DNA from 2 places in the Shewanella sp. 10N.286.52.C2 genome. Region 2 is predicted to be linked to the other one. Evidence: predicted binding sites of a transcription regulator. Region 2 holds the regulator's gene; the other holds the start of a gene.
The links. The regulator sigma-54, encoded in region 2, starts transcription at its own class of promoters, with help from an activator protein. The targets are predictions, from matches to a motif close to GTTGGCACGNNNNTNGNNT.
Positions count from the first base shown of each region.

Region 1: BCU94_RS01410 (flagellar assembly protein T N-terminal domain-containing protein) is a predicted target of sigma-54. The motif match lies at 1,869-1,887, and genes of this name have one in related genera.

Region 1 is NZ_MCTV01000002.1:113,742-119,477, forward strand. It holds gene BCU94_RS01395 (flagellar protein FlgN) at 1-411, shown strand, start outside; gene BCU94_RS01400 (LPP20 family lipoprotein) at 549-1,004, opposite strand; gene BCU94_RS01405 (FlgO family outer membrane protein) at 1,001-1,705, opposite strand; gene BCU94_RS01410 (flagellar assembly protein T N-terminal domain-containing protein) at 1,978-3,168, shown strand; tRNA gene BCU94_RS01415 (tRNA-Arg) at 3,225-3,300, shown strand; gene BCU94_RS01420 (YegP family protein) at 3,510-3,842, shown strand; gene BCU94_RS01425 (protein disulfide oxidoreductase) at 3,949-4,533, opposite strand; gene BCU94_RS01430 (endonuclease/exonuclease/phosphatase family protein) at 5,002-5,736, shown strand, end outside.
Region 2 is NZ_MCTV01000013.1:18,442-24,177, forward strand. It holds gene mgtE (magnesium transporter) at 1-611, opposite strand, end outside; gene BCU94_RS05930 (HPr family phosphocarrier protein) at 810-1,082, opposite strand; gene rapZ (RNase adapter RapZ) at 1,108-1,956, opposite strand; gene ptsN (PTS IIA-like nitrogen regulatory protein PtsN) at 1,953-2,396, opposite strand; gene hpf (ribosome hibernation promoting factor) at 2,399-2,686, opposite strand; gene BCU94_RS05950 (RNA polymerase factor sigma-54) at 2,711-4,195, opposite strand; gene lptB (LPS export ABC transporter ATP-binding protein) at 4,330-5,061, opposite strand; gene lptA (lipopolysaccharide transport periplasmic protein LptA) at 5,061-5,736, opposite strand, start outside.

The DNA.
Region 1 (5,736 bases), on a different contig from region 2:
CAGCTGTTATCTTTTCAGCACGACACCTTGTCGTCGCTGAAATTACTTGTATCTGAAGAAAAATTAGCCCTTACTGAACGTGACGCAGATAAACTACTGTCACTGGCAAAAGACAAGGTTGACTGCCTAAACAACCTCAAACTTAATGATGAAAAGTTAGCCTCTCACCCAGAAAAAGCATTATTAAACGCTGAGCCAGAACTCATTGTTAAAGTCGAAGAAGCCAAAGCGATTCTAGACGAGTGCAAGGCCATCAATAGTCAAAATGCCAGCTTAATTGAGCTTAATATAGCCAGCCTTAATCGCTTCTCTCAAGCGCTGCAAATGAGCCGTAATGCATCAAGCCTGACCTATAATGACAAAGGCCGAACTTCAACGATTTCCTCTTTAGGGCAAAACCTTAAAGCATAATCGAGGCGGTAATTAACTGCCCTGCGAGTTGCTAGATTGTGTTTTAAAAACCAAAAAACCGCTCAAAGAGCGGTTTTTTTTGTACTTCAGTTAAGTTAATTTAATTTAAATGACTGGATTTAAATAATTAAATTTAACTAAAAGTAAGTCACATGCTTAATCGTTCTAGGCCTATTTTGCTGCTGATATAGGCTCCATACCTGTGAAAAATCCAGTTCTAACTCAGTCACATACATATCACCAGCCGGATAGCTTTTGACCACTTTAGCGCCTTTAATCATGCCCGAGACACTGGCGGTAACGGTTTGCTTATTCAGCAACCAATCATCGACCTGGCTACTGGCATCAATCTGCTGGCCATACACTTGCTCAGCCAGTTCACGATAAGCGGCAATTTTAGACGCTTGCATCGCCATTAACACCTTGTGAGATTGCTCTGTTGCCGGTTGCGTTGTTAACGGCGCATAACCAATAGCGGTTAGTTTAGGAAATTGTTTAGGCGCCTCGGTTTCCCATTGCACATACTTGTCGTTTACCGCACACCCGGACAAGGTGAGTGCTGCTGTCAGGGCTGCAAACAGTATTGCCTTCATTGGTTATCTCCTAAAATAGTCACGCTTGCCATACCTGCATGCTCGTTTCGATACAAGATGCCGTCTTTTGAAATCACCTTATTGGCAGGTGTTAAATAGCCTGGCAGGCTGTGGGTTTTAACAAAGGTTTGTACCGCTGACACTACTCGATTATTGCTAGTATTGACAATTCTGGCATTGACCACCACACCCTCTGAGGTAGTGCCCATGGTGGCTACGACCACATGGGATACCGCTAAATCTGTGGCAAGCTGCTTCCAGTCGCGGCTTAAAATAAACTCACCCTCCGCAGTGGCGCGAAGTGAACTAGCCACATTCATATCAACAAGATTAAATTCATTGGCATGAAATGCAGTCAACATGCCTTGCTGCAATTGCTGCCCCAGCAAATTAGTTTGTCCGTAATCATCAAGCATGACAGGTGTGGTGATCAGCAGTGGTTGATCAGCTCGTAAGCTGTCGTTTTGTAGCACTAATTCATTGACAATTTTTTCCGCCAAGCGGTTAACCCCAGCTTTGGGCGCTATGCCTGACTGCTGAATATCGTAGTGAATAACATGATCCGTTTTGGGCTCAGACTCATACCAAAAATTCATCTCATAGCCTTCATTGACATAAGATAAATCATCATACTCTGTCGGTTGTGAGCCAGCACAAGCTGTCATCAACATCATGATTGGAAGTAAACCAATTCGGCGCATATTGCATTCCTGTATTTAACTCAAGCATTGCTATGGGCTAAGGCGTTTGAGGCCTAAAGGTTAAAAATGAATTCTAAAAACACTATCGGCAATCAGGATAAAAACTTTAGATAATTAATCCCTTTCAGCATTGGCTTAACGACTTATATATTGAAAACCAATAACAGGCACATTCTTTGCATTTATTCTCAAACAATCGCTCCTAGTACTTTAACGCCATAAACTTGGCACTGTATTAGTCGTTCATCGTTATCTTTAAGCAAGTGATTAATATGAAAATATGCAGTAAAACAACCCAGCGACTCTACTCCGCAGCCATATTGCTGTTTGTCAGTATCTTGAGTCTGCCGTTAAAAGCTGAAATTATTGAAGTAACAGGCCATGCGAATATCATTAATGGCAATGTAGATAAGGCGCGTGAAGTGGCGATCAGCCAAGCGCTAAGCTATGCCAGCATGCAAGCTGGGGTTGGTGTTAACGTTAATAGTCAATACATCTCGGGTCAGGGGCAGTTAAGCCAAGATGCATTTCAGTTTAGTCATATAGGACAAGACAATAATATTGAACTGGTATCTGAAATGCTCACCAGCACTGACATTACTGTATTACTAAGATTAGATCTTCAAGGCGACTCAGCTCAGCAATGCCGAGGTCAGCAATTAAGAGCGGCAATAATGGTGCCTCAGGCCAGTATTCAAGATCGCGCTCAATTACGTTATGGTCAGTTATTAAACTTTACTCAAGCACTATCACAACAGTATGGCGTGCTACTAAATAGTCACTCCCATAATAGCTTTGCCCGCATTCACGCCGATGAAGCACTAGATCACAGCAATGAGTTAATCAATTTTAAAGGTAATCGCATCCCAAGTTGGTTAGGCGAAATCACCGATAGCCAATATATCTTACAACCAGAAATCCTCGATATGTCAACCGAGCCCACCTCAGGATTAATATTTGGCTTATTTCACGGCTATCCACAAAGACAAATCAGCTTTAAGTTAACTTTGTATCACGCTATTAGCGGTGAAAAAGTCTGGAGTAAAGATTACTCAGCACAGGCGCAGTGGGAGTTTGAACGTGACGAAACCGTATCACCCACCACTAAACGTTTTTGGCGCTCAAGCTATGGCCAAACCGTTAACCAGCTTATGCAGCAAAGCACTGCTGACATTGATAATTTGCTTAATTGTCGCCCACTGCTGGGACAAATTGTGGCTAAACAAGGCAATAGAATAATTATTAACTTAGGCCGTAAGCACCATGTGAGAGCCGGTGATAGCTTTCAAATAGTGCTGCAACAAAACATCCCTGACAGAGTGAATTTAATGCGCGCCGTTGCCACACCAAACCGCGCAACAGTCACTATTGATCAAGTATCAGAAGAAAGTGCCACCGCAGTATTACAAGGCATAGACGCAACAGGGAATATTCAAATACAAGATATCGTGATTAAGATTTAAGCAACTAAATTTAAAGCCTTTTAATCAAGATTAAAACTTGTATAATTGCGCTTAGTCTCCCTATAGCTCAACAGGATAGAGCAGTCGCCTCCTAAGCGATCGATCAGGGTTCGAGTCCTTGTGGGGAGACCATATTTTTTATTGATCGTTCGCTATCCTTCGGATTTTCAGTTCAAGTTTGTAACGCTCAAGCACCTTCCATTTTATTGCTGAAACTCCAACTAAAGTTGCTACCGTTAAAGGTTCTTTTTACTAGACTTAATTTCATAAAACATATGTGCATACTATTTTTGGTATGCACTAACTATATGTACTACGAGCACTGTAATTAGGAGCGTGTTATGTCTGGATGGTTCGAGTTAAGCAAAGGCAATAATGGTCAGTTCAAGTTTGCATTAAAGGCTGGCAATGGCGAGGTGATACTGACCAGTGAGCTATATGCCGCTAAAAGTGGCGCTAATAATGGTATCGCCTCGGTGCAAGTCAATTCTCAAAGCGAAGATAAATTCACTAAAGAAACCGCTAAAAATGATAAGCCCTATTTCAACCTTAAAGCGGCTAATCATCAAATTATTGGTACCAGTCAGATGTATGCCAGTGTCGCATCACGAGATAATGGTATTCGTTCAGTGATGGATAATGGTAGCTCTACCACCATAAAAGATCTCTGTTAACTCGTTTTAAATATCATAATAAAAGCTCTCGAACCTTTTGCTTTGGGAGCTTTTACTATTTACAACCGATTAACTATCTACAACTGATTAGCTATCAACAACTAAATTATGCCAGCAGCATGCGCCACCACAGGCCCACTACGCTAGTCATCCCTGTTGTATAGGATGTGAGTTTACCTTTATTAAATACCATAATGGTTGGCGCGACTTGTACCGACCAGTCATTGCTGAGTTCACTTTGCTGATCGTTTATCACTTCAAAGCTATAGCCTTTATCATCAAGGTAAGCTTGTATTTCATGATTGTTGCCTGACGCCATTGCCACACTGATCACCGGATAATAAGCCGACATGGTTTCAACGGCTGGGCTTACTGTGCGGCATATTGGGCACCAGCTTCCCCAAAAATACACCAACACCGGCTTATCTTGGCTAATCGCCAATACATCGACCCTTTCACCTTTAAGGGTTACTCCCTGTAATTCAGGTAAGTTATCATGCTGAATGTCTTTGCCGCGCCATAAATCCATTAAACCCGTAATGACCATCACGAACACAATCAGTATGACGATTTGCTTTAACCAGCCGAAGATCTTTTTCCCTAAAGGCACTTTGTTACTAGCATCTGGCAACTCACTATCTAGCTGGCTCTGATGTTGTTGTTTGCTATCAGAAGAGAACAAGCGACTCATGATTTACCTCTTTATATGTTTTACAAAATAGGGAAATGACAGGCACTTGATGGTGCAACCTAAAAATCATTAATTAAATCGTTCGCGCTGCTGAATAAGCAGCCGGAAATTTACATTATTTATTGTCACATAAGCTAAAAAATATTAATTAGCAGCTCATTGGGTTTTAAAGTCAGCATCTAAAAGTGAAAGTAGTTTTCATTAAAGCGCTTTGTTTCGCTTATACGCTAGCATACTAAAAGCTAATGTCAGTATGTATCAGTTTAGTTACTGCTGATAAACCCCAACAAATACAACCAAACAAAAACACAATAACACCAAGCGCGAAACGTAACTTTAAAATAAAAAGCCCTGTGGCAACAAGCTAGTCACAGCTTCAATTTATACTTGTTAGCCAGCTTTTCAGGTGTTTAAAATGCCTTAGCTTCCAAAAAAAGGAGGCATATTTTTATAATAATGGGGTTTAAAATGAAAGTGTTAAAAACAGCGGCTGCCATGGCAGTGAGTGTGGCTTTACTTGCTGGTTGTAATGACGAAACCAATAATTACTACCCAGGCGAGCCAACACCTGAAACCACAGATGTTCGTATCGGTGCTTATAACTTATCTTTTGACAGAAGCACCTTCACAGATCTTGTCGCAGAGATGACGCTTACCGTTGCAGCACAAGATGAACTCATGGAGAAATGGTTTGCAGGCACACTTGCTAAAGATGAACTCGTTTTAGCTGAAAAAGTCATTCAAATCCGTAATGTTGCAGCCATCATCCAAACAGAACGTCCAGCGGTTTTATGGATGGGCGAGTTCAACAATGATGGCACAGCAGAAGACCAGCAAGCGATTCAAGGTTTCCGCTTAAACTACCTTTCAGTACCACAAAATGCCAATGGCTCTACAGCAGAAGAGTTCAAAGCGCTTGAGCCTATTCAATTTGGTTACTTTGAAAACTTCGCTACAAACACAGGTCTGCTTAGCGGTCACGATTTAAACCATGACGGTAAAGTGGCGCTACCTAATGACGCGTGGGGCTTCGGTGAATACCACGGTCAATATGCCTTCAGCTTATTGTCTCAGTACCCAATCGATACCGCAAACATCCGTACTTTCCAAGATTTTAAATGGAAAGACATGCCGGGTGAAACCAACCCAATCATTACTAACTGTGATGATGAAAAAAACCCCATTCCTGAAGGTCTGGCTTGT
Region 2 (5,736 bases):
ATGGTTGAATTAGGATCACAGGTGAGTAGATCGGCAAGGCGCACCCCACCAAGCACATGATCGTTGCGATCAACCACATATAAGGTATCTGTGGTATCGGGTAAGTTGCCGCGCTGGCGCAAATAGCGTAATACCACATCAATATTAACGTCAGGACGCAAAGTGACCGTATCAGTATTCATGATACTGCCAGCGGTGTCATCAGGGTATGACAGTGCTTGTTCGACGCGATGGCGGTCTTGACTGCTCATGGATTGCAGTACTTTTTTATAAACAGCATCTGGCAAACTTCTTAAGATGTAAGCCAAGTCATCGGTATCCATCCCTGAGGTGGCTTGGGCTACTTTTTCTGGGGTCATAGCGCTGATGAGTGAATCTTTTAACTCTTCACCGAGTTCTTCTAGGATTTCACCCGCTTGCTCATGATCAATCAGTTGCCATAACACTTGACGAGTTTTCGGCGGTGATGATTCAAGAATTAATGCGACATCGGAGGCGGCCATGTCATGAAGCATATTTCTGACATGAACAAACATACCGCTACCTAATGCTTGTGTAAGCTGATTAAGACGTTGTTCGGTCAGTTCGCTGTCGATGACTTCAATACCCATTGGCTACTCCTGAAAAGACGATGATGAAATGTTAACTTAACTCACCGGAAAGAATGAAGAAATTTCTAATATCTGATGGCTTGATGCGCAATTCATAAACACGCTAATACTGCTTGGTGGTGTGTTGAGTATAGCTAATAAAATAATGGTAAAGGTGAGTCGCTGTGTTTCCTTGGAGATGTTACTGGGCGCAGGCGGTTAGCTTTCTTCGTCAAATTTATCGTTGATTAACTTGCATACGGCCTCAAGGGCTTTTTCTGCATCACGGCCTTGAGCTTCAACAGTAATGATTTTACCAATGCCACTTTCTAACATTAATAACCCCAATACACTGGCAGCACTGGCTTGTTTCTCACCTTGGATAAGGGTGATAGTTGCGTCAAACTCGGTAGCTAAAATTGCCAATTTAGTCGCCGCTCGCGCATGCAAGCCTAGCTTGTTACTGATGGTAATTTGCTTTGAATAGGCCACCGTTTTGGCTGGCGATGTGGTTAGCTTATTCAATGCCAAGCTCTCTATGGCGGGCGCTGACTTTGTGCTTAGAGTTGTTGAAACGTTTAGCGAGCTGATCGGCAATATAAACCGAACGGTGCTGACCGCCAGTACAACCAATGGCAATGGTCAGGTAGCTGCGGTTATTACGCTCTAAATGTGGCATCCAAGTGTCAAAAAGGTTTTCAATTTGCCAGATAAACTTATTCACCAAAGGCTGTCGCTCTAAGAACTCTTGCACGGGCGCATCTAGGCCTGTGTAGGGCCTTAACTCAAGCTCCCAGTGCGGATTCGGTAAAAAGCGCACATCAAACATAAAGTCTGCTTCAGCCGGCATGCCATGCTTAAAGCCAAATGACTCAAAATGTACCACTAATTCTTTATCAACACTGCCTAGCAAGATTTGCCGAACATGATCGCTCAATTCGTAGATATTAGTTTGCGAGGTGTCGATATAGTGATCAACCATTTTGGCTATGGGTTCGAGTAACCGCCCCTCAAGCTTAATGGCTTCTTGTAACGAAATTTGATTCTTAGACAGTGGGTGTAATCGGCGGGTCTCACTAAAACGCTTCAGTAACACTTTATCGTTGGCGTTTAAAAAGAAACTGGTAATGCTGGTATCGTCAGACAGTAAAGCAATTTGCTCTTTGAGTACTTTGCCTTGCTCTTCGATATTACGCACATCGACGCTAATGGCGACAAGCTCGTTACTATCTTTAAGCTGTTCAAGCAGGCTGCCAATCAGTGGCAGTGGCAGGTTATCAACACAGTAATAACCTAAATCTTCAAGCACTCTCAGTGCGACTGATTTTCCTGAACCTGAACGTCCCGATACGATGACAAGTTTCATGCAGTAATAACCTGATAAAGTTCTGTAGCGTCATGACTCTTTCGAAGTCGTTTAAGTATCAATTTATCACTGAGTTTCTCTGCCATGCTAGATAATGTGCTTAGGTGTTGCTGGCACTGATCTGCAGGTACAAGAAGCGCAAATAAAATATCTACAGGTTGCTTGTCTATGGCATCAAAGGCGATTGGCTCTTCGCATTTGATTAAAATAGCAATGGGTTCTTCGATATTATCTAAGCGCCCATGTGGAATTGCTATGCCATTTCCTATACCTGTACTGCCCATTTTTTCACGCGCTATTAGACTTTCAAAAATAGCCTGTGAAGAAAGGGTTGGGTACTGGGCAGCCATTAAATTGCTGATTAATTCCAGTACCTTTTTCTTACTGCCCGGAGTGGCACAGGTAGTGCACGCCGGCTGCAGGATGGTACGAAGTTCCATCGTTAATGCTTAGTGAGTTTCTCTTTATGTTTAATTACCTGACGGTCTAGCTTATCTATCAGGGCGTCTATTGCCACATACATATCAGCGTTACGCGATACAGCAAACACTTCACCGCCTTTTAGGTGCAGTTTGGCTTCGGCAATCTGTTGTAGCTTTTGAACATCGAGCACAACGTGAACATTATTGATCTGTTCGAAGTGTCGTTCAAGCTTTGAAAATTTTGTTTGCACGTATTCCCGTAAAGATTGAGTTATTTCAATATGGTTTCCAGTCAGGTTAATTTGCATAGGTCATCCTCCAATAACAAAAAGTTATAAGCTTTTGCGTTGGTTTGAGGGAGGGATGAGCATTGCCTCTCGATATTTGGCTATCGTACGTCGAGCAACGTTAATCCCTTGTTCAGCCAATAGTGTCGCCATTTTACTATCACTAAGAGGCTTTTTCGGGTTTTCTGCAGCTACGAGCTTTTTAATAAATGCGCGAATTGCTGTAGAAGAGCATTCTCCACCATCATCGGTACTTACATGGCTTGAGAAAAAATATTTTAGTTCAAAAAGTCCACGGGGGGTATGCATGTATTTTTGGGTCGTGACCCGTGAAATGGTCGACTCGTGCATTTCAACCGCTTCAGCAATATCATTGAGCACCATCGGCTTCATGGCTTCTTCACCGAACTCAAAGAAACCTTGCTGAAATTGTACGATACAGTTAGCCACTTTTAGTAAGGTTTCATTACGGCTATCGATGCTTTTGATAAACCATTTAGCTTCTTGTAAATGACCACGAATAAATTGGCTGTCAGCTTGGCTTGAACCGCCTTTGGCCATAGCTGCATATTGCTGATTAACGCCAATTTTAGGCATGTTATCGGGATTTAGCTCGACCACCCAGCGACCATTCTTTTTAAGTACAGTAACATCAGGAATGACGTACTCATCTTTAATGGGGGTAATTTGCAAGCCTGGACGTGGATTGAGCGTTTGAATAAATTCAATGGCTTCACGTAAATCATCTTCTTTAAGCTTGGTTTTACGCATCAGTAACCTAAAGTCACGACCGGCGATTAAATCAAGATGATCTTTAATCAGTAACTTAACATTATCTATGCAAGGAATTTCATTAGGGTATTGGCCTAATTGAATTAATAGACACTCACTTAAATCTCGCGCTGCAATGCCGACGGGATCGAAGTGTTGTACCCGTTTAAGTACAGCTTCAACTTCATCGAGTTCGATATCGTCAGTGCCTAAGGATTGCAAAATGTCTTCAACGCTCTGGGTGAGGTAACCGCGCTCATCAATGGCATCAATAATGGCGGTTGCAATCACTAAGTCATTTTCAGAAAAGGGAGTGAGGTTTTTTTGCCATTCAAGATGCTCATACAAGCCTTCACTGGTTTCGCCTTGAAACGGCATATCATTACCGCTCGATACTGCGCCAGAGCCAGAAGTCGGCGAGGCGGTATACACCTCATCCCATGTGGTATCCATAGGGAGTTCTTCAGGCATAGAATCTTTAGTGAGCGATTCAGTGGTATCAACCGTTGAGGTGTCTTTTTCTATGGTGACTTGGCTATTATCACTAAAATCGGTGTCAGTTTGCAGGGCGTTTTCTTTTACGGGCTCTTTGGCTTTAGTGAATTCGTCTTCAAGCTCTAATAGCGGGTTTGAATCAAGTGCTTGTTGAATTTCTTGCTGTAGCTCCAATGAGGAAAGTTGCAATAAGCGAATCGCTTGTTGCAACTGTGGGGTCATGGTTAAGTGTTGACCCATTTTGAGTTGGAGTGAGGCTTTCATGTACCGCTTGTCCCTAATTGAATTACATCATCGCGACGAACAGTGTGGGCGCTAGTTTATGATCCTAGAAAAATAGACTAGATTAAGGTTTGTTGTTGGCCGCGAATGCCATACTAAAAACTGAATAGTGCTAACTATAGCTTGAATTGTTCACCTAAGTATACCGACCTAACTTGCTGATTGACTAAGATCTCAGCAGGTGTTCCTTCAGCAATCAAGTTTCCGTGACTCACAATATATGCTCGCTCACACACATCAAGTGTTTCACGGACATTATGGTCGGTAATTAGCACCCCTAAACCACGGCTTTTAAGTTGTTGAATAATTTTCTTGATGTCGATTACTGAGATAGGATCTACCCCTGCAAAAGGTTCATCTAATAAAATAAACTTAGGATTTGCCGCTAATGCGCGTGCAATTTCAACTCGGCGACGCTCGCCTCCCGATAACGCCATACCTTGGCTATCACGGATATGAGTTATGTTAAATTCTTCTAATAAATGTTCCAGTTCTTCAATGCGCTGCTCATTTGATAAGCTTTTGCGAGTTTGAAGCACTGCCATTATATTATCGTGTACTGTGAGCTTACGAAAAATACTGGCTTCTTGAGGTAAGTAGCCAATGCCTTTTCGGGCGCGCAAATGCATTGGATCTGCGGTTAAATCATCTTCATCGATCAGAATGCGGCCCTTATCACTTTTGACTAGGCCTACGACCATATAAAAGGTGGTGGTTTTACCCGCACCATTAGGGCCAAGTAAGCCAACAATTTGGCCGGTTTTTACCGTCAGGCTGACATCTTTTACTACCTGGCGACTTTTATAACTCTTAGCGAGATTTTCAGCGGTTAACGTAATTTGGGTCATTAGTCATTTTGCTCAGCTGCTGGGGCTGACAATGTCGCCTGCGCCTCAGCGTTAAGTGATTCAGTTACTTCGGGTGTTTCAGTTGAGTTCACAGCCTCTACAGCAGATAAATTGTTGTTTTCAATTATAGCTGGTGGCGTGTCATCACCGGGTTTAGCGCTGTCTGGTAAATGTGGTTGCTCATCTTTTTTCTTTTCAGAATCAATCAAGTCTGGGTGACTTTCTGGTTGAAAAATAGTGATAACCCGATCTTCACCAGTACCGGTGCTTTCAGCAATTAACTGCTGCTTTTCAATGTTGTAGCTAATTAGGTTACCAGTAACCTGGCTGCCAGCTTGGTCCAATTTAGCATTACCCGTTAAGGTTAAAATGCTAGTGGCAAGCTCATATTTAATTTCATCGGCACTGGCAGTACCAATACGGCCATCATCTAACTCTTGGGAAAATGTCGCAGGGTTACCTGTGGCAACCATGGTTTTTTGGGTGCCGCTTTCGGTGCCAAATGCGCGTAATTCGTCGGCATTAATGTTAATCGACCCTTGAGTCACATTAACTGGGCCATAGAAGATGACCTGATTGTTTTTTATGTCAGCTTTTTGGCTCACAGCTGCGACTTTAAGCTCTTGCTGTAAATCGCCTTCTTTTGCATAGGCGCTGGCAATACTGACTACACTG